3 regions of the Bradyrhizobium sp. HKCCYLS3070 genome follow, and region 3 is predicted to be linked to each of the others. Evidence: predicted binding sites of a transcription regulator. Region 3 holds the regulator's gene; each other region holds the start of a gene.

Region 1 (7,145 bases), on a different contig from region 3:
CCGCTTCGAAGGCTAGTCCTGCGAACACCTCGCGGCCGCCGCGCACGCATCTGACGTCGCGGCCGAACAGCTTCGGAGACAGTGTTGAAGTCGCCTGCATGGCCCGTCGTGACAGCCCCTAGGGAATTGATGGCTAGCGCGTGAGAATTTGTGGGTGATGCCACGTCGGGACTTGCTTGTCTCTGTGGCGGCGCAGTTAGAAAGCTTCTATAAGCCCGACCTTGATGCAGCACACAATCGCCCGCTGCAAGCCATCCGGCGCCTCGCGCTGACGGTTCTTAAATACCCCCTCCGGGTATACAGATCAATTGGGATTTCCACGCATGACCTCGCTCGACAGCTTCAAGTGTCGCAAGACCCTCAAGGTCGGAACGAAGAGCTACATCTATTACAGCTTGCCCACAGCCGAGAAGAATGGTCTCAAGGACATCTCCAAGCTGCCCTACTCGATGAAGGTGCTGCTCGAGAATCTGCTGCGCAACGAGGACGGTCGCACCGTCACCAAGGACGACATCATTGCGGTGTCCAAATGGCTGCGCAAGAAGTCGCTGGAGCACGAGATCGCCTTCCGCCCGGCGCGCGTGTTGATGCAGGATTTCACCGGCGTTCCGGCCGTGGTCGACCTCGCGGCGATGCGCAACGCGATGCAGGCGCTCGGCGGCGATGCCGAGAAGATCAACCCGCTGGTGCCGGTCGATCTCGTCATCGACCACTCGGTGATCGTGAACTACTTCGGTGACAACAAGGCGTTCGGCAAGAACGTCGCCGAGGAGTACAAGCAGAACCAGGAGCGTTACGAATTCCTGAAATGGGGCCAGAAGGCGTTCTCGAACTTCTCCGTCGTGCCGCCCGGCACCGGCATCTGCCACCAGGTCAACCTCGAATACCTGGCGCAGACGGTCTGGACCAAGAAGGAGAAGATGACGGTCGGCCGCACCAAGGGCACCTTCGAGGTCGCCTATCCGGATTCGCTGGTCGGCACTGACTCCCACACCACCATGGTCAATGGTCTCGCCGTGCTCGGCTGGGGCGTTGGCGGCATCGAGGCCGAGGCCTGCATGCTCGGCCAGCCGCTGTCGATGCTGCTGCCCGACGTCGTCGGCTTCAAGCTGACCGGCGCGCTGAAGGAAGGCGTGACCGCGACCGACCTGGTGCTGACCGTCACCCAGATGCTGCGCAAGCTCGGCGTGGTCGGCAAGTTCGTCGAGTTCTTCGGCCCCGGCCTCGACCATCTCTCGGTCGCCGACAAGTCGACCATCGCCAACATGGCCCCCGAGTATGGCGCGACCTGCGGCTTCTTCCCGGTCGACGCCGCCACCATCGACTATCTCAAGACCTCAGGCCGCAAGGCCCCGCGCGTTGCGCTGGTCGAGGCCTATGCCAAGGCGCAGGGCCTGTTCCGCACCGCCAAGTCGCCCGATCCGGTGTTCACGCAGACGCTGACCCTCGATCTCGCCGACGTCGTGCCGTCAATGGCCGGTCCGAAGCGTCCCGAGGGCCGCATCGCGCTCCCCGCAGTGGCCGAAGGCTTCGCGACTGCGCTGGCCGGCGAGTACAAGAAGCCGGATGCCGCTGCGCAGCGCTTCCCGGTCGAGGGCAAGGACTTCGACATCGGCCATGGCGACGTCGTCATCGCCGCCATCACCTCCTGCACCAACACCTCCAACCCGAGCGTGCTGATCGGCGCCGGCCTGCTGGCCCGCAACGCCGCCGCCAAGGGCCTCAAGGCCAAGCCGTGGGTGAAGACCTCCCTCGCTCCCGGCAGTCAGGTGGTTGCCGAATACCTTGCCAACTCGGGCCTGCAGAAGGACCTCGACAAGGTCGGCTTCAACCTCGTCGGATTCGGCTGCACCACCTGCATCGGCAATTCCGGCCCGCTGCCGGAGGAGATCTCGAAGTCGATCAACGACAACGGCGTGGTCGCGGCGGCCGTGCTGTCGGGTAACCGCAACTTCGAAGGCCGCGTCTCGCCGGACGTGCAGGCCAACTATCTGGCCTCGCCGCCGCTGGTCGTGGCCTATGCGCTGGCCGGCACCGTGACCAAGGATCTTTCGGTCGAGCCGATCGGCATCGGCAAGGACAAGAAGCCGGTCTACCTGAAGGACATCTGGCCGACGACCAAGGAGGTCAACGACTTCGTCAAGAAGTTCGTCAAGGCGTCGATCTTCAAGAAGCGCTACGCCGACGTGTTCAAGGGCGACACCAACTGGCGCAAGATCAAGACGGTCGAGAGCGAGACCTATCGCTGGAACATGTCGTCGACCTACGTGCAGAACCCGCCGTATTTCGAGGGCATGAAGAAGGAGCCCGAGCCGATCAAGGACATCGTCGAGGCTCGCGTGCTGGCGCTGTTCGGCGACAAGATCACGACCGACCACATCTCGCCGGCCGGTTCGATCAAGCTGACCTCGCCCGCCGGCAAGTTCCTCAGCGAGCACCAGGTCCGCCCGGCTGACTTCAACCAGTACGGCACGCGCCGCGGCAATCACGAGATCATGATGCGCGGCACCTTCGCCAACATCCGCATCAAGAACTTCATGCTCAAGGGTGCCGACGGCAACATTCCCGAGGGCGGCCTGACCAAGCACTGGCCCGACGGCGAGCAGATGTCGATCTACGACGCCGCGATGAAGTATCAGGAAGAGGGCGTGCCGCTGGTGGTGTTCGCCGGCGCCGAATACGGCAACGGTTCGTCGCGCGACTGGGCCGCCAAAGGTACCCGGCTGCTGGGCGTCCGTGCCGTGATCTGCCAGAGCTTCGAGCGCATCCATCGCTCCAATCTGGTGGGTATGGGCGTGCTGCCGCTCACCTTCCAGGAAGGCACGTCCTGGTCCTCGCTCGGCCTCAAGGGCGACGAGAAGGTTACCATCAAGGGCCTGCAAGGCGACCTGAAGCCGCGCCAAACCCTGACCGCCGAGATCGTCTCGGCCGACGGTGCGGCGCAGCAGGTGCCGCTGCTCTGCCGGATCGATACGCTCGACGAGCTCGACTACTACCGCAACGGCGGCATCCTGCACTACGTGTTGCGCAAGCTCGCCGCTTAACCAAGGCGCGATGCGACAGTTTGGCTCACTCTGAAGTGAGTAGCGGGTGATGAAGGAGGCGGCCTATGACAAAGGCCGCCTCTTTTGCATTTTCGGTTTGTTAACTACGAGGACGGCATCGCGGATGCAGTGATGCACAGGGCGCAGCGGACGGTGGTCCAGACGGGACAGTGGCGATGAGTGGACAGATGTCGTGGTGGTCGCGCGCAGCGCTGAGTGTCTGTGCGGTCATCGCTTTCGTCCGGCCAGCTGCGTCCGATCCCCGTGCGGTGATCGAACTCTTCACCTCGCAAGGCTGTTCGTCCTGCCCGCCGGCTGACAAGATCCTCGGCGAGCTCGCCAGAGATCCTTCGGTCATCGCGCTGTCGCTGCCGATCGACTACTGGGACTATCTCGGCTGGAAGGACACGCTGGCCGACTCCCGCTTCACGGCCCGGCAGCGGGCCTATTCTCGTGCGCGCGGCGACCGCGAGGTCTATACGCCGCAGGCGGTGGTCAACGGCTCCGTGCATGTGATCGGCAGCGACCGCGAGGCGATCGAGGGTGCCATCGAGGAGACCGTCCAGGGTGGCAGCGTGATGTCGGTGCCGGTGAGGCTGTCGGTCGACGGCCAGGACCTTACTGTCTCCGTGGCCGCGGCCAACGACCAGATGCCGCGCAAGCACGGCGAGGTCTGGGTCTGCTCGATCTCGCGGGTGGTCCCGATCTCGGTCGGCCGCGGCGAGAACAGCGGCCGTGACCTGACCTATTACAACGTCGTTCGCGGTCTTCAGAAGCTGGGTGACTGGAACGGGTCGCCGGTCAGATGGAGCGTGCCGCTGGAGAAGATCGCCCGCGAGGGCGTCGATGGCACCGTCGTCTATGTGCAGGACGGCAGTCGCGACCGCCCTGGGCCGATGCTCGGGGCCGCCTTTTCCGAGTTGCCGTTGGGCGGACGGGCTTCAGCAACGGCGCGCGGTCCCGAGCGCTGATCTCTTCCGTCGTCCTGATCTTCGTTTTCGCTGACCTGCGTTGGGCGCGTCACGTCCGTGCGACGGCGCGTCGCGATGATCTTACGTGCAGCTCACGCCAGAAAAGCAAAAGGACCAACTTGCGTTGGCCCTTTGCCTTACTTGTGAATAGACCCGATCCTGACGACCCCGGGGGGCTGGGGGCTGAGGAATCCGGAACCGAAAGGACCGGGCCAACGCACACGAATCTTATGCCGAAGGTCGGGGGCGGTCGGTGGGCGGAAAGACGGCGCGATTATGATTCTGCTAACGATCCCGTGACGCTTGCGTGTTCGCGGAACCGACGGCCTCGCAGGCTCGGTCGAACTTCAACAACGAAAACGGCCCCTTGCGGCTTCTGCCGGATGGCGCGATCATGTCACACGGATGACAGGAGGACGCCAATGAACCTCACGCCGGAGGACGCCGACCCCAGCGAGAACCGCGCGGCGGCGCGCAGTGCGGCCGCAGCGCCGAGCCGGGTGACGTTCGACCGCCTGGAGCTGAACCGCATCCTGAACCTCTACGGCCGCATGGTCGCCGACGGTGAGTGGCGCGACTATTCGATCGACTTCCTGCGTGACCGGGCCGTCTTCTCCGTGTTTCGCCGGGCGTCCGAGGTGCCGATCTACCGCATCGAGAAGGATCCGCGTCTCGCACGCAAGCAGGGTATGTACAGCGTGATCTCGGCCACCGGGCTGATCCTGCGCCGCGGCCACGAGCTCGAGCGCGTGCTGCTGGTGATCGCGCCCAAACCAGCCCTGGTCTGATCCCACGCGCTCCGGCTTGATCATGACATTCCGATTGGCGTTTGCCTTACGCCGGGACGTCGCTGCTCCCGGCCCCGAGTGGGCGCTGCATCATCACAGTATCGAGCCAGCGGCCGAATTTCAGGCCGACGCTCGGGTGGGTGCCGATCATCTGGAAGCCGCAGGCGGTATGCAGCCCGACCGAGCCGGAATTGGCGGAGTCGCCGATGACGGCGATCATCTGGCGAAAGCCTCCCTCCTCACAGGCGTCGATCAGCCGCCGCATCAGGCGCATCCCGATGCCGCGACGCTGGCTGGCCGGAGCGAGATAGACCGAGTTCTCCACCGTGAAGCGATAGGCAGGGCGGGGCCGGTAGGGCCCGGCATAGGCATAGCCCACCACCTCTCCGTCCAGCAGGGCAGCGAAATAGGGGAAGCCGCCGTCGCGGAGCGCCCGGAAGCGGCGCGTCATCTCCGCCAGATCCGGAGGGTCGAGCTCGAAGGTGGCCGTGCCCTCGCGGACGGCTTGGCCGTAGATGGCGGTGATGGCGGGAAGGTCGGCCTCCTGGGTGGGCCGGATTTCAATGTCGGACATGGGGGGAAGCATACCCGGGCGGACGCGGCGATCAATCCGGCCTCGCGGCATGGCTGCCGCTGCGGCTTTGCGCCGGTCGCAATCGGGGTTTGTGCAAACGAAAAGCCCCGGCGGTGAGGCCGGGGCTTCGAAGGTCGCTCGTTCGAGCGGTTGGATATCAGTCGCGCTGTCCGAGCAACTGCAGCAGCAGCGTGAACAGGTTGATGAAGTTCAAGTACAGCGACAGGGCGCCGGTGATTGCCGCGCGCTCCGCGATGTCGCCGCCCGCGGAAGCGTAGCCGTAGATGTACTCGTTCTTCAGACGCTGCGTGTCCCAGGCGGTCAGGCCGGCGAACACGAACACGCCGATCACCGAGACGATGAACTGCAGCATCGAGCTCGCCAGGAACAGGTTCACGAGGCTCGCCAGCACGATGCCGATCAGGCCCATGAACAGGAACGAACCCATGCCCGTCATGTCACGCTTGGTCGTGTAGCCGTAGAGGCTCAGCGCGCCGAACGTCGCCGCGGTGATGAAGAACACCCGCACGATCGAGGTGTGGGTGTACACCAGGAAGATCGACGACAGCGAGATGCCCATCAAGGCCGAGAACACCCAGAACAGGATCTGCGCGGTCGACGGCGCCAAGCGGTTGATGCCGGCCGAGATCGCGAACACCATGACCAGGGGGGCCAGGATGAACAGCCACTTCAGCGGGCTCACGAACATCGCGTAGCCGAACTGCGTCAGATAGGCGTTGCCGAACTTGAACACGCCGGCCGCCGGATCGCCGGTCACCGACGCCATGTAGACGCCCAGTGCCGCAAGGCCGGTGATGGCCAGGCCGATGCTCATGTAATTGTAGATGCGCAGCATGTAGGCGCGCAGACCGGCGTCGACGGTCGCGGCATCGGCGCGCCCGGCCACCCGGCCAAAGGGTGAAGCATAGTTGCGGTCTAGGTCCGACATGGTCGATTCCCGTTGGTTGCCCGGCAGCCCGGTCCTGACAGGACCTTTGGCCGGTTCTCGAAAAACCCTATCTCATACCCGCTGCTGCAGATATTAAATTTGCGTCATCGGCAAATTCGCCATCTTTTGGCAGGTCTCTGAGCCCATTCCCTAGATGGGAAACTAGCATATCCGCCGCAAGCTTCCACGCGCGGCTGAATGTCGCTCCGCGCGCGTCCCAGCCGCAGAAATCGCGTTAACCGTGCGGCATGAGCGCGCAAGCCGCTACAGATTCCGAAGAACCGTCGCGGGCTTCTGGTTGAGCGCCAGCAGCGTGCCGGCCAGACCGAGGCCGACCGTCACGATCAGCGCGGCTACGACGACCAGCGCGGCGCTGCCGGCCTGCCAGGCGAAGCTCAACGTCATCAGCCGGGTCACGATCAGCCAGGCGGACACCGAGCCGGCGATGACGCCGAACGCGGCGGTGGCAAACCCGATCATCAGATATTCCAGCGCGTAGGCGCCGAGCAGCCGCAGCCTTGTCGCGCCCAGCGTCTTCAGGATGACGGCATCGTAGACCCGGTGGCGGTGGCCGGCTGCCAGCGCGCCGCCCAGCACCAGGATGGCCGAGATCAGCGTCACCGCACTGGCGCCGCGGATGGCGAGCGCGAGGTTGGAGACCACCGAGCCCACCGTCTCCATCACCTCGCGGACCCGCACGCTGGTCACCATCGGGAAGGCGTCGGCCACCTTGCGGATGACACGGGCATCCTCGGCGGTATCGGAGCGCGCCTCGGTGAGGGTGGCGACATGGGTGTGCGGCGCTCCCTTGAAGGCATT
Region 2 (7,145 bases), on a different contig from region 3:
GCGCCATGCGCGGCGAGGCTGCGCGCGCTGCTGCGGCGGCCGACGTGGTCGAGCCCGCGGAGGCCGAGGAGCTGGTGCCGCTCGAGGAGGCCGACGCCGAGGAGAACTCCGGCAAGGTCAAGGCCGTCGTTCCCGAATCGGAGGACGACATCGAGATCGACGAGACGCTCGACGATGACGAGGATGATGACTCGACCTTCATCGCCGACGAGGAAGAAGGCGACGAGGACGTGACCGACATCATCGGTGATGTCGGCGGCGACGAAGAATAATCGTCGAAGACACTTGAGATCAGCCGCGAACTGTGGTTCACGGTGCTCCCCGGCGGTCACCCAGACCGCCGGCTCGGTTCAGGGGCCATAGCTCAGCTGGGAGAGCGCTTGCATGGCATGCAAGAGGTCGGCGGTTCGATCCCGCCTGGCTCCACCAGCCTTCGCTCGCTTCGCGAGCTTCGGCTCGGCAAGCCACCCCAATCTGCCGGTTGCGCGAAGTGAGCGAAGGCTGTCGCGCCGTAGTCTGGACGCCGAAGCCCCCTTGGGCGGAGGCGGGAAGGCGAAGGCGGACTAGGCTCCGGGCCATGATGCCCTTCATCAATCGACTGAGCAGTTCAGCCCATCCAAGCTCTGGACGCCACGCAGCACGACCTGCCACATTCGCGCCCGTGAAGGGTCGAGGGCGGCCTGCGATGAAGTTCGTTTACATCCTGGAAAGTCTCAACGGCGAGCATTTCTACGCAGGCATCACCGACGACGTTCCGGCCCGCGTCACGAAGCACAATGCCGGTGAAGTCCCGCACACATCGAAGTTTCGGCCTTGGCGGCTCAAGACCTACGTTGCCTTCAGCGATGTGAAGCAGGCATTTGCCTTCGAGAAATATCTCAAGTCGGGTTCAGGCCGGGCTTTCGCGAAGAAGCGCCTTTAGAGCCCCCTCACCCCTCCACAGCCGCATCGAGCCGCTCCCGCAGGCGCACCAGCTTGCCGTGCAGATCGGCCAGCTCGGCGATCGAGCAGCCCGTCGCATCCAGGATCGCGGGCGGCACGATCGACCTTGCCTTGTCGCGCAGGCCCGCGCCCTGGGCGGTGAGGGTGACGATCACCTGACGCTCGTCCTCCGCCGACCGGGTCCGCTTGATCAGGTGCGTAGCCTCCATCCGCTTCAGCAGCGGCGTCAGCGTGCCAGAGTCGAGGAACAGCCGCGCGCCGATGTCCTTCACCGTCAAGCCGTCCTGCTCCCACAGCACCAGCATGACCAGATATTGCGGATAGGTCAGGCCAAGGCGGTCGAGCAGGGGCTTGTAGACGCGGTTGAAGGCGTGCGCGGTCGAATAGACTGCGAAGCAGAGCTGGTTGCCGAGCTGGAGCGGCAGGTCTGCCGCGGACTTCTTTCGCATCGAGGTCACCACAGGTCGATCCTATCGGCATCTTGAGCCCGCACGCCTCGGATCGACAACGGGCCCGGCGCACCGATCACGAATTTTCTACCGAACAATTATATTGTACACAATCTAATTGTGTGCAATATGGCCGCGCTGAATTCGTCCATCCAACCAGGAGACACCCATGTCCGTGAACGTGCTCTACAAGACCAGCGCCAAGGCCACCGGCGGCCGCGACGGCGAAGCCGCTACCCTCGACGGCTCGCTCAAGGTCAAGCTTTCCACCCCGAAGGAGCTCGGCGGCGGCGGCGGTGCCGGCAACAATCCGGAGCAGTTGTTTGCGGCCGGCTACGCAGCCTGCTTCATCGGCGCGATGAAGTTCGTCGGCTCGCAGGGCGGCCCCAAGGTTCCCGCCGACACGTCGGTGACCTCGACGGTCGGCATCGGCCCGCGCTCCGAAGGCGGCTTCGGCATCACCGTCGAGCTCGCAGTGTCGCTGCCCGGACTCGCCAAGGCCGACGCCGAAGCGCTGGTCGCCAAGGCGCACGAGGTGTGCCCCTATTCCAACGCCACGCGCGGCAATGTCGACGTCAAGCTGAGCGTCGTCTGAGCTTCAATTCCGTCATGCGGCAGGACGGCCTCCGTTGTCCTGCCGCATGGCAGCCCCCGTTTGCGCCGCCGCCGCAGCAATGCTTAATGATCGCGAGCTGAAACCAACCTCGCGACATCCGATGACACCCCAATTTGCTCCCGGCGCCATGGCCGGCCTGCGCGTGATCGATCTGACGCGCGTGCTCGGCGGCCCCTATTGCACGCAGATCCTGGCCGATCACGGCGCCGACGTGATCAAGGTCGAGCCGCCGGCCGGCGACGAGGTGCGCGACTGGGGTCCGCCCTTCCACGATGAGGACGCCGCCTATTTCGTCGGGATCAACCGCAACAAGCGCTCGATCGGCCTCGACCTCGCCTCCGAGGGCGGCCGCGTCGTGCTGATGCGGATGCTCGAGACGGCCGACGTGCTGATCGAGAACTTCAAGCCTGGCACCTTGGAGAAGTGGGGCATCGGCAGCGACACGCTGCGCGAGACATTCCCCAAGCTGGTGCACTGCCGCATCTGCGGCTTCGGCGCGGATGGCCCGCGCGGCGGCAATCCCGGCTACGACGCGATCATCCAGGCGATGACCGGCATGATCGCGGCGACCGGCTCGCCGCAGAGCGGACCGATGCGGATCGGCGTGCCGCTGGTCGACATCACCACCGGACTCTATGCCGCGATCGGCATCCTGATGGCGCTGTCGGAGCGGCAGCGCTCGGGCATCGGTCAGTTCCTCGAGGTCACGCTGTATGAGACCGGCCTCGCGATCATGCATCCGCATACCGCAAACTACTTCATGCATGGCAAGCCGCCGTCGCTGACCGGCAACGAGCACCCGAACCTCGTTCCGTATGCGATCTTCGCGACCAAGACCGACGATATCTTCATCGGCGTCGGCAATGACGGCACCTTCCGCAAGCTTGCCAAGGAGATCGGCCGCCCCGAACTCGGCACCGATCCGCGCTTCGCCCGCAACAAGGATCGCGTCGCCAACCGCGAGGCGCTGCGCGCCGAGCTTGCCGCCGTGTTCAGCCAGTTCGAGGCGGAGCCGCTGTGCGACCGGCTGCTCGCGGCCGGTCTGCCGGCAGGACCCGTGCAGAAGATCGACCAGGCGCTGACCAATCCGCACACGATCTACCGCGGCGATGTCATCGAGAAGGACTGGTACAAGGGCGTCGCGTCGCCGATCCGGCTCGAACGCACCAAGCCGAGCCTGCGCTCCACCCCGCCGAAGTTCAGTCAGCACGCGCAGGAGGTGCTGACCGAGTTCGGTTACACGCCGAGCGAGATCGAGGCGCTGCTGTCCCAGGGCACGGTGTGCGCCGAGCGCAAGCGCTGAGGCGCCATCAGCCTGTCGTCTCTCACCGCCAGCGCCGGCCGGGGCATCGCCCCGGCGCGGCACCGTCTCCCGCAAGTCGCTGCGTTCCGCCGCGATGAACGCGCTTTCCGCTGACGATCCAACCGGTTATACATTCACGAAACTGTCATCTCGCGCTGCTACGGCCGCGACGCCGATGACGTTTCACGGGAGGTATTCTTTAATGTCACTTCGCCAATTCTGGACGGCCGCGACTGCGGCAGTCACGCTGGTCCTGAGCGCCGCAGCACCTGCGCATGCCGTGACCGAAATCCAGTGGTGGCATGCGATGACCGGCGCCAACAACGACGTCATCGTCAAGCTCGCCAACGATTTCAACGCCTCGCAGTCCGACTACAAGGTCGTCCCGACCTACAAGGGCAACTACGCCGACACGATGAATGCCGGCATCGCCGCCTTCCGCGCCGGCAATGCGCCCCACATCATGCAGGTGTTCGAGGTCGGCACCGCCACCATGATGGCCGCCACCGGCGCCGTGAAGCCGGTCTACAAGCTGATGCAGGACGCCGGCGAGACGTTCGACCCGAAGAGCTATCTGCCTGCGATCACGGGCTACTACTCGACCTCCAAGGGTGAGATGCTGTCGTTCCCCTTCAACTCGTCCTCCACGGTGATGTGGGTCAATCTCGACGAGCTGAAGAAGGTCAACGCCGAGATCCCGAAGACCTGGCCCGAGCTGTTCGAGACCGCCAAGAAGCTGAAGGCGGCCGGCCATCCGACCTGCGGCTTCTCCGGCTCGTGGGTCACCTGGGTCAATCTCGAGCAGCTCTCCGCCTGGCACAACGTGCCGCTGGCCAGCAAGGCGAACGGTCTCGACGGCTTCGACACCGTGCTGGAGTTCAACGGTCCGCTGCAGGTCAAGCATCTCGAAAACCTGGTCGAGCTGCAGAAGGACAAGACCTACGACTATGCCGGCCGCACCAACACCGGCGAGGGCCGCTTCACCTCGGGCGAATGCCCGATCTACCTGACCTCGTCGGCGTTCTTCGGCAACGTCAAGGCCCAGGCCAAGTTCGCCTTCACCGCCGCGCCGATGCCGTATTATCCGGACGCCAAGGGCGCGCCGCAGAACTCGATCATCGGCGGCGCCTCGCTCTGGGTGATGGGCGGCAAGAGCGCGGACGAATACAAGGGCGTGGCGAAGTTCCTGACCTTCCTCTCGGACACCGATCGTCAGGTCTACATCCACAAGGCCTCGGGCTATCTGCCGATCACCAAGGCGGCCTATGCGAAGGCCAAGGCCGAGGGCTTCTACAAGGATCAGCCCTATCTGGAGACGCCCCTGCTCGAACTGACCAACAAGGAACCGACGGAGAATTCCCGCGGCCTGCGTCTGGGCAACATGGTGCAACTGCGTGACGTCTGGTCGGAGGAAATCGAGCAGGCTCTGGCCGGCAAGAAGACCGCCAAGCAGGCGCTGGACGCCGCCGTCGAGCGCGGCAACCAGATGCTGCGCCAGTTCGAAAAGACGGCCGTGAAGTGAGGCCATGAGCCGGCAGGCCGCCCCGCGGCCTGCCGGTTCGCCGACCGACCATGCAGAAGAACGCCATCTTTCAGTCAAAACTGCTGCCGTTCGTGCTGGTCGCTCCCCAGCTCGCGATCGTGCTGATCTTCTTCTATTGGCCCGCGATCCAGGCCGTCATCCAGTCGTTCCTGCTGCAGGACGCGTTCGGCCTGTCCACGAGCTTCGTCTGGTTCGAGAACTACGCCGACCTGCTCAGCCAGCCGGACTATTTCCAGGCCATTCTCCGCACCTTCGGCTTCTCCTTCGCCATCGCGCTCTCGTCGCTGTCGGTCGCGCTGCTGCTCGCGGTCATGGCGGATAAGCCGTTGCGTGGCGTCACGCTGTATCGCACGCTGCTGATCTGGCCCTATGCCGTGGCGCCGCCGGTGGTGGGCGTGCTCTGGATCTTCATGCTCCACCCGTCGCTCGGCGTGATCTCGCGCTATCTGCGCGCTGTTGGCATCGACTGGAATCCGCTGCTCGACGGCGACCAGGCGGCGCTGCAGATCATCCTCGCGGCCGCCTGGAAGCAGATCTCCTACAACTTCCTGTTCTTCCTCGCCGGGCTGCAGAGCATCCCCCGGAGCGTGCTCGAGGCCGCCGCGATCGACGGCGCGCGGCCGATGCGGCGGTTCTGGACCGTGACCTTCCCGCTGCTGTCGCCGACCATCTTCTTCCTGCTGGTCATCAACATCGTCTACGCCTTCTTCGAGACCTTCGGCATCATCGACACGATGACCCGCGGCGGTCCTGGCAAATCCACCGAGACGCTGGTCTACAAGGTCTATACCGATGGCCTGCTCGGCGGCAATCTCGGCTCGTCGGCCGCACAATCCGTCGTTCTGATGGTCATCGTCATCGTACTGACGGCGATCCAGTTCCGCTTCGTCGAGCGCAAGGTGACCTACTGATGGTCGAGCAAGAAGGCATTCGACGCTACGTCGCGCACGCCATCCTGTGGATCGGAATCGCGATCGTCGCGTTCCCGGTCTATCTCGCATTCGTCGCCTCGACGCAGGACAATGCGGTGATCGCCAACGGGCAGATGTCGCTGCTTCCTGGCGGGCACTTCCTGTCGACCTACTATCAGACGATCTTCGTTGGCACGAGCGGCTCGACCCGCGAGCCGGTTGCGACCATGCTTTTGAACTCGCTGGTCATGGCGCTGCTGATCGCCGTCGGCAAGATCGCGATCTCGATCATCTCGGCCTATGCGGTCGTCTACTTCCGCTTCCCGTTCCGCATGGCGATCTTCTGGCTCATCTTCATCACCCTCATGCTGCCGGTCGAGGTGCGCATCTATCCGACCTACAAGATCGTCGCCGACCTCCACATGCTCGACAGTTATGCCGGGCTCGCGCTGCCGCTGATCGCGTCCGCCACCGCCACGCTGCTGTTCCGCCAGTTCTTCATGACGGTGCCCGACGAGCTGCTGGAGGCGTCCCGCATCGACGGCGCCGGGCCGTTCCGCTTCTTCTGGGACACCCTGCTGCCGCTGTCGCGCACCAACATGGCGGCGCTGTTCGTGATCCTGTTCATCCTCGGCTGGAATCAATATCTCTGGCCGCTGCTGATCACGACGCGCGACGACATGCAGACCATCCAGATCGGCATCCGCAAGATGATCACGACGACCGACGCGCTGACCGAGTGGCCGATCGTGATGGCGACGGCCGTGCTCGCGATGCTGCCGCCAGTGTTCGTCGTCGTCGTCATGCAGCGCCTGTTCGTCAAGGGGCTGGTGGAGACGGAAAAGTGACGAAGGGGCGAATAGCGAATGGCGAGTGGCGAATAGGGAGATCCGAACATGAGGATGCATTCGCCCTTCCCTATTCGCCACTCCCTATTCGCCATTCGCCACTCGTCACTTCCTCCTTATCGGTAACCGCCATGGCCAACGTCACCCTCCGCAACGTCCGCAAGGTCTACCAGGGCGGCTTCGAAGCCATCAAAGGCGTCGATATCGACGTCGGCGACGGTCAGTTCTGCGTGCTGGTCGGGCCGTCGGGCTGCGGCAAATCCACCCTGCTGCGGATGGTCGCGGGGCTCGAGACGATCACCTCGGGCGAGATCGACATCGGCGGCCGCATCGTCAATGCCATCGAGCCGGCGGATCGCGACATCGCGATGGTGTTCCAGAACTACGCGCTCTATCCGCACATGACCGTCTACAACAACATGGCCTACGGCCTGCGCAATCGCGGCATGGCGGAAAAGGAGATCAGGACGCGGGTCGAGGACGCCGCGCGCATCCTCGAGCTCGGCACCATGCTCGAGCGGAAGCCGCGCCAG
Region 3 (7,145 bases):
CAAGAGCCGCCGCCGTTCCACGAGCGCTGATTGCAGTCGCCGACCGCTTGCGTCGCGCGGCAGCCGAGATGCTCCATCAGGCAGCCGCGCTCCGACATCGTCTCCGCGCTCGCCTTGAACTCGTAGAACTCGTTGCGCGAGCAGCCGTGATGCGCCAGGTGATTGGCGATGAAGGTCGGACGGCCGACTGCGTCGAGGCCGTCTGCCGACAGATCGCCCGAGGTGAGCGCCAGCAGGCTTTCCATCATCCAACCCGGATGCGGCGCACAGCCTGCGACGTTGATCACCGGCAGCCCGCGTTTCGAGCGGAAGCCCGCGCCGAGCGCGCCGCCGATGTCGCTGCCCTCGAACTGCAATCCGACCGCATCGGTCGGGTTGATGCCGGCAGCAGGAATGCCGCCATAGGCGGCGCAACTGCCGACGGCAACGACGTAGTCGGCCAGCGGCGCCAGATCGAGCAGCCAGTGATAGATCGAGCGGTTGGTGCCGGCGAGCATGTTGAAGCGGCCGGTCAGACCAGGTCCGCGCGCCACCGAGCCTTCGAGCACCAGCAGATCGAGCCGCTCGCGGCCGTCGCGGATCGCCTCCAACAGCTCCACGACCTCGTCCCCTGTCTGCTCGCTGACGGAGGGATGCCACACCAGATCGATGCCGGATTGGCGCAATTCGTCGAACCAGCCGGACGCGCCGCTTTCCAGGATCGACATGGTGCAGCCGCCGCAGCTCGCACCCTGCAGCCATAGCATCCTGATCGTTCCCTCAGAGCCGACCATCATAAGGCCCCGCTCCTAGCCCGTCTTAAGCGTTCCGCTTCGTATCACCGGCGGGTTTAGCGCCCCCGCATGAACACTGGCAAGCGCTTCCCCGGGGATAGCCTCGGAACCGCGCTGGCTGCGACCGAGCAGCATGGCGACCGCCCAGATCAGTCCGAACAGGCCAATCGCGACGATCCCGAGATTGGCGACATCGTCGCCCAGCGCGGTGGCGACCCCCGTCCATCCCCCGGTCAGGCCAAGCCGCGGCGCCAACAGCGTGATCGCCTCGAAGCCGCCGATCACCAGCGCGATGGCAACGGATGCGCCGGTGATCACGAGGTTATAGCGCAGCTTGCGTGCGGGATCGGTCAGCGCCCAGCGATAGGCGCCCGCCATCAGCATGCTGTCGGCGGTGTCGACGGTGGCCATCGCAGCCGCGAACAGCGCCGGAAACACCAGGACATGGGCGAGGCTCGCGCCGCGCGCTGCCTCGGTCGCCGACAGGCTGAGAAGCCCGATCTCGCTCGCAGTGTCGAAGCCGAGACCGAACAGGAAACCGAGCGGATACATGTGCCAGGCGCGTCCCACCAGGCGGAGCACCGGGCGCAGCAGGCGGATGAGGATGCCCCGTCCGGAGCTTCCGGCGGTTTCCATCTCGGACTGCGGCTGTGCGGCGCGGCGCCAGAGGTTCACGAACAGAATGAGGTTCGCCAACGCGATCAGCAGCAGGAAGCCGGCCGACACCGACGTGCCGATGACGCCGCCGATCGCCCTGATCGCGCTCTCTTCATCCAGGAGGTCGGCGCCGGCGATGAGGCTCACGACGATGGTGGCGATGACGACGACGCTGGAATGGCCGAGCGCAAAATACAGGCCGGCGGCGCGCGGGGCGCTACCGTCCTGCACCAGCTTCCGCACGACGTTGTCGATCGCCGCGATGTGATCCGCATCGACCGCATGGCGCAGTCCGAGCAGCCAGGCCAGCATCGCGGTGCCGACGATGGCGGGCCGGTCGGCGTAGAGCGCGAACGCCCAGGCCCAGGCGAGCGCGTTGGCGGCGACCAGCCCGCCGACGAGCGCAACGTTGCGGCCGGGCTGCGATCGCCACCACAGCAGCCGAGGGGCACGAGGATGATCAATTTGAACAATCGTCATACTCGGACTATAGCAAGAGCCAGGCCAGTTCGGTAAAGCCCCCCGCTGCAGGCAAAAGCTGCAGGAAAACGTGGGCGGCCCTTCCCGGATTGCCCTCTCGCTTGGCAACCCGCTATCCAGTCACGCACAGATCATGACCAGCGGCGGGACATCTTCTTCTCTCGCCCCTCCTTCGCTCACCGCATCGAGGCACTCTGTGCCGTGATCTCGCGCCGCACGACCGCCTCGAACTGGCTCGCGGGGGCGGCGAACATCAGCCGGGTCTCCTCGTGGAACGCCGAGAAGATGCCGACCACGGCCGGCTGTCCGCCGACTTCGGCCATGATGGGGGAGCCCGAATAGCCGAAATTGGCGAGGCAATGCACCGTCAGCAGCATCCCGTCCTTGGTCATGCCGGCGCTGCAATTGCGCTGGCCGGTCGGCGAATAGCGCCGCTCCTGGCCATAGCCGATCTCGGAGATGGTTCCGGCCGTGGTCGCAGCCTGCAATTCCTCGCGCGTCAGCGCCCTGACCTCAACCGGCTTCGACGGCAGCGCGTCCTTCAGCACGATCAGCGCCCAATCGGCGGGCGAGCGGTCGAGCGACCATCTGTCGTGCCGGGTCGGGACGAAATCGGGCGCCACGATCAGCTTGTCGGCGACCGACGATGCCGCCGGCGTGCCCCTGTTCATGCCGGCCAGGAAGCGGACGTTGCCGGGGCTGACCTGCGCCACGCCGTTGAACACGCAATGCGCCGCGGTGAGCACGACGCGCGGCGCGACCAGCGTGCCGGTGCACCAGCCGCCGGTCGAGTATTGCGCGACGGTGACGACGCCGATCGACGACGCCGGCCACGAGGTGGGATCGACGACCTCGCCGATGTGGCGGTCGAGCCCGAGCAGTTGCTCCGGACGCGGAGCGGCGATGCCGGCCTCCGCCGATTCCGGCTTCGGCCGCCAGGCCGCAATGGCACTCTGAGCCTGGACGCGCTGCGGCTCGGTCAACTTGACCCGCTGCACGTCGCGGCCGGCCGATCGCACGCCGCTACGGCCCGCCATCACCAGCCAGGCATAGCCCTGCACGACGTCCTGTTTCACACCGCGGCCGTCGAGCAGCATCAGGCCGAGCATGTATTGCGACTGGGCGAAGCCCTGCGCCGCGGCGCGGCTGAACCAGCGGCCGGCTTCGCCGTAATTGCTCGCAACACCTTCGCCATTGACGTAGGCGATGCCGAGATAGTGTTGCGCGGCAGCGAGCCCCTGATCGGCGGCCTTGCGGTACCACGCCAGCGCCTCGGCGGGGTTGCGCGGTTGGCCCCAGCCGAAGGCGTGCATGAAGCCGACGTCGAACTGCGCCCGCGCATCGCCCTTGGCGGCCAGCGGCAGCAGCCGTCGCATCGCCGCCGCATGCTGCCCGTTGCCTGCCGCCGCGACCGCGTCTTCGAGCTCGGCGGCCGTGGCGCCCGCCGCGCCGCCGAGCAGCACGGCAAGAGATATGATGATGGTCTTGATCAAGGGCGTCCGCTGGCACCGAAACATCGTGACGGCCACGAAGCAGACACGATCAAGACGGCGGCGGCGTGGCGGAAAGCGGACCGCGATCTCCTCAATCGGGCCGCCTCGCGTCTCACACCTGCTGCGTCCTCACGCCGGATCGCCCCTTACACCTGCTCGCTCTTGGCGAAGCGATCATCGAGCGCATAACCGGCGCCGCGCACGGTGCGGATCGGGTCCTGCTCGCGGCCGGGATTGAGCAGCTTGCGCAGGCGGCCGATATGGACGTCGACGGTGCGCTCGTCGATGTAGATGTCGCGGCCCCAGACACTGTCGAGCAGCTGCTCGCGGCTGAACACGCGGCCGGGATGCTCCAGGAAGAACTCGAGCAGGCGGTATTCGGTCGGGCCGAGATCGATCGGCCTACCAGAGCGCGCCACGCGGCGCTTCTCGCGGTCGAGCTCGATGTCGCCATAGGACAGCACGGTCGCCAGCCGCTCCGGACTCGCCCGCCGCAGCAGGCCTTTCACCCGCGCCAGAAGCTCCGGCACCGAGAACGGCTTGACGATGTAGTCGTCGGCGCCGGTCGCGAGGCCGCGCACGCGCTCGCTCTCCTCGCCGCGTGCGGTGAGCATGATGATCGGCAACTGCCGGGTCTCGGTCCGCGCCCGCAGGCGGCGGCACAGCTCGATGCCGGACAGGCCCGGCAGCATCCAGTCGAGCACGACGAGATCGGGAACACGCTCCTTCAGGCGCGTGTCGGCTTCGTCGCCGCGCGCCACTGTCTCGACCTCGTAGCCTTCGGCCTCGAGGTTGTAGCGCAGCAGCGTCGTCAGCGCCTCCTCGTCCTCCACCACCAGAATTCGGGCGCCCATGTCTGAACCGTCTCTCTCAGTTGCCGGGGATCGTCGATGCGAAGCTCGTCATGTCGCCCTTCGGGCGCTTGTCCATGATCTGCTGGCCTTCGATCATATAGAACACCGTCTCGGCGATGTTGGTCGCGTGATCGCCGATGCGCTCGATATTCTTGGCGCAGAACATCAGGTGGATGCAGAACGAGATGTTGCGCGGATCCTCCATCATGTAGGTCAGGAGCTCGCGAAACAGCGAGGTGCAGATGGCATCGACTTCCTCATCGCCCTTCCACACCGTCATCGCCGCCGGCAAATCGTGCGCGGCATAGGCGTCCAGCACCGTCTTGACCTGCGACTGCACGAGATCGGTCATGTGCTCGAGCCCGCGGATCAGCTTCAGCGGATGGAAGTCGCTCTCCAGCGCCGCGACGCGCTTGCCGATGTTCTTGGCGAGGTCGCCGATGCGCTCCAGATCGGTCGCCACGCGCATCGCGCCGACGATCTCGCGCAGGTCGACCGCCATCGGCTGTCGCCGGGCGATGGTGAGAACGGCGCGCTCCTCGATGATGCGCTGCAGCTTGTCGACCTCGGCGTCGGTGGCGACCACCTTCTGGCCGAGCGCGATGTCGCGTCGCACCAGCGCATCGACGGAATCGACGATCAGCCGCTCGGCGAGGCCGCCCATCTCCGATACCAGACGGGTGAGGTCCTGCAGATCGCTGTCGAACGCCTTGGCGGTATGTTCACTGGCCATGATGATCTCCTGAAGACAATGTCGTCGGCGTCAGCCGAACCGGCCGGTGATGTAATCCTGGGTCCGCCGATCGCTCGGCGAGGTGAAGATCTTGCTGGTGTCGTCGAACTCGATCAGCTCGCCGAGATACATGAAGGCGGTCTTGTCGGAGACGCGCGCCGCCTGCTGCATGTTATGCGTCACGATGGCGATCGTATAGTTTTCGGCGAGTTCCTGGATCAGCTCCTCGACCTTGGCGGTCGAGATCGGATCGAGCGCCGAGCACGGCTCGTCGAACAGGATCACCTCCGGCCGGACCGCCACGGTACGCGCGATGCACAGCCGCTGCTGCTGGCCGCCGGACAGCGACAGGCCCGAGGCGTTGAGCTTGTCCTTGACCTCGTTCCACAACGCGCCGCCGCGCAGCGCCTTCTCGACCCGGTCGTCCATCTCCGACTTGGAGATCTTCTCATAGAGGCGGATGCCGAAGGCGATGTTCTCGTAGATCGTCATCGGGAACGGCGTCGGCTTCTGGAACACCATGCCGACCCGGGCACGCAGCAGGTTCAGATCGAGCTTGGGATCGAGGATGTTGGTGTTGTCGAGCATCAGCTGCCCGGTCGCCCGCTGCCCCGGATAGAGATCGTACATCCGGTTGAAGATGCGCAGCAGCGTGGACTTGCCGCAGCCGGACGGGCCGATGAACGCGGTGACGCGGTTGGTGCCCAGCGACAGGTTGATGTTCTTCAGCGCATGATGGTCGCCGTAGTAGAAGTTGAGGTTGCGCGCGGTCACCTTGGCCGGCGCATCCGGAAGCGCCTTGCCGTGAAGAGCGTGATTGGGCTGACTGACGGAGACGGACAGTTCGGTCATTTGGTGTTCCTCTCGGCGCCGAGAATGCGTGCACCGATGTTCAGGGCGAGCACGGCCAGAGTGATGAGAAGGGCTCCGCTCCAGGCCAGTTGTTTCCAGTAGGCATAAGGGCTCTGGACGAAATTGTTGATGGTGACGGGCAGGTTCGCCATCGTCTTGGAAAGGTTGAGGCTCCAGAACTGGTTCGACAGCGCGGTGAACAGCAGAGGCGCGGTCTCGCCGGCGACGCGGGCGGTCGCCAGCAGCACGCCGGTGATGAGGCCCGAGCGCGCCGCCCGATAGGCGATGCGGCGGATCACCAGCGAGCGCGGCAGGCCGAGCGCAGACGCCGCCTCGCGCAGCGGGTTGGGCACGAGCAGCAGCATGTCCTCGGTGGTGCGCAGCACCACCGGGATCACGATGACCGCCAATGCAAGGGAACCCGCGAGTGCCGAGAAGCCGCCCATCGGCACCACGACCGCACCATAGATGAACAGGCCGATGATGATCGAGGGCGCCGACAGCAGGATGTCGTTGATGAAGCGGATCACCGAGGTCAGGCGGTCGTTGCGGCCGTATTCGGCGAGATAGGTGCCGGCGAACAGGCCGAGCGGCGCGCCGATGCCGACGCCGATGATCGTCATGATCAAGGAGCCGACGATGGCGTTGCGCAGGCCGCCTTCGCTGGAGCCGGGCGGTGGCGTGTCGGCGGCAAAAACCTGCAGGCTGAGGCCGGCGAGTCCGTTATAGAACAGCGTGAACAGGATCAGCGCCAGCCAGGTGACGCCGAACATCGCGGCAGCAACGCAGAGGCCGCGGATCACGATGTCTCTGCGGCGCCGGCGCGCATAGATCGGATTGACCGGCGCATCGAGTGTAAGCGTGTCAGCGCTGGACATGGCTTATTTTCCCGCCTTGGCTTCGAGCCGCATGAGCATCAGCCGCGCGCTCGCCAGCACGAAGAACGTGAGCACGAACAGCAGCAGGCCGAGCAGGATCAGGCTCGACTGGTGCAGCCCGTCGCTCTCCTGGAATTCGGAGGCGATGGCGGCCGAGATCGTGGTGCCCGGTGCGAAGATCGAGGATGAGATACGGAACGAGTTGCCGATGATGAAGGTCACCGCCATCGTTTCGCCGAGCGCACGCCCCAGCGCCAGCATGACGCCGCCGATCACGCCGACACGGGTGTAGGGAATGACGACGCTGCGCACGACCTCCCAGGTGGTGCAGCCGACCCCGTAGGCGGCTTCCTTCAGCACCGGCGGGACCGTCTTGAACACGTCGACCGAGATCGAGGTGATGAACGGAAGCACCATGATCGCCA

Evidence for each region. The regulator PhoB, encoded in region 3, activates phosphate uptake and scavenging genes when phosphate is short. The targets are predictions, from matches to a motif close to TGTCATNNANCTGTCAT.
Region 1: a site for PhoB is predicted at 4,410-4,426, ahead of ACQR03_RS29775 (DUF2794 domain-containing protein). Genes of this name have one in related genera too.
Region 2: a site for PhoB is predicted at 3,443-3,459, ahead of ugpB (sn-glycerol-3-phosphate ABC transporter substrate-binding protein UgpB). Genes of this name have one in related genera too.

What each region holds. Positions count from the first base shown of each region.
Region 1 is NZ_JBNPTI010000015.1:48,220-55,364, reverse strand. Features, by position in the region: gene ccmA (heme ABC exporter ATP-binding protein CcmA) at 1-100, opposite strand, end outside; gene acnA (aconitate hydratase AcnA) at 324-3,044, shown strand; gene ACQR03_RS29780 (DUF1223 domain-containing protein) at 3,233-4,015, shown strand; gene ACQR03_RS29775 (DUF2794 domain-containing protein) at 4,438-4,803, shown strand; gene ACQR03_RS29770 (GNAT family N-acetyltransferase) at 4,850-5,377, opposite strand; gene ACQR03_RS29765 (Bax inhibitor-1/YccA family protein) at 5,535-6,326, opposite strand; gene ACQR03_RS29760 (ABC transporter permease) at 6,591-7,145, opposite strand, start outside.
Region 2 is NZ_JBNPTI010000003.1:355,893-363,037, forward strand. Features, by position in the region: gene ACQR03_RS14100 (TIGR02300 family protein) at 1-272, shown strand, start outside; tRNA gene ACQR03_RS14105 (tRNA-Ala) at 354-429, shown strand; gene ACQR03_RS14110 (GIY-YIG nuclease family protein) at 578-922, shown strand; gene ACQR03_RS14115 (MarR family winged helix-turn-helix transcriptional regulator) at 930-1,391, opposite strand; gene ACQR03_RS14120 (organic hydroperoxide resistance protein) at 1,561-1,986, shown strand; gene ACQR03_RS14125 (CaiB/BaiF CoA transferase family protein) at 2,108-3,310, shown strand; gene ugpB (sn-glycerol-3-phosphate ABC transporter substrate-binding protein UgpB) at 3,513-4,832, shown strand; gene ugpA (sn-glycerol-3-phosphate ABC transporter permease UgpA) at 4,883-5,764, shown strand; gene ugpE (sn-glycerol-3-phosphate ABC transporter permease UgpE) at 5,764-6,612, shown strand; gene ACQR03_RS14145 (sn-glycerol-3-phosphate import ATP-binding protein UgpC) at 6,744-7,145, shown strand, end outside.
Region 3 is NZ_JBNPTI010000005.1:354,464-361,608, forward strand. Features, by position in the region: gene ACQR03_RS19210 (HupU protein) at 1-773, opposite strand, end outside; gene ACQR03_RS19215 (HoxN/HupN/NixA family nickel/cobalt transporter) at 789-1,910, opposite strand; gene ACQR03_RS19220 (trypsin-like serine protease) at 2,087-3,403, opposite strand; gene phoB (phosphate regulon transcriptional regulator PhoB) at 3,550-4,257, opposite strand; gene phoU (phosphate signaling complex protein PhoU) at 4,274-4,990, opposite strand; gene pstB (phosphate ABC transporter ATP-binding protein PstB) at 5,021-5,842, opposite strand; gene pstA (phosphate ABC transporter permease PstA) at 5,839-6,720, opposite strand; gene pstC (phosphate ABC transporter permease subunit PstC) at 6,724-7,145, opposite strand, start outside.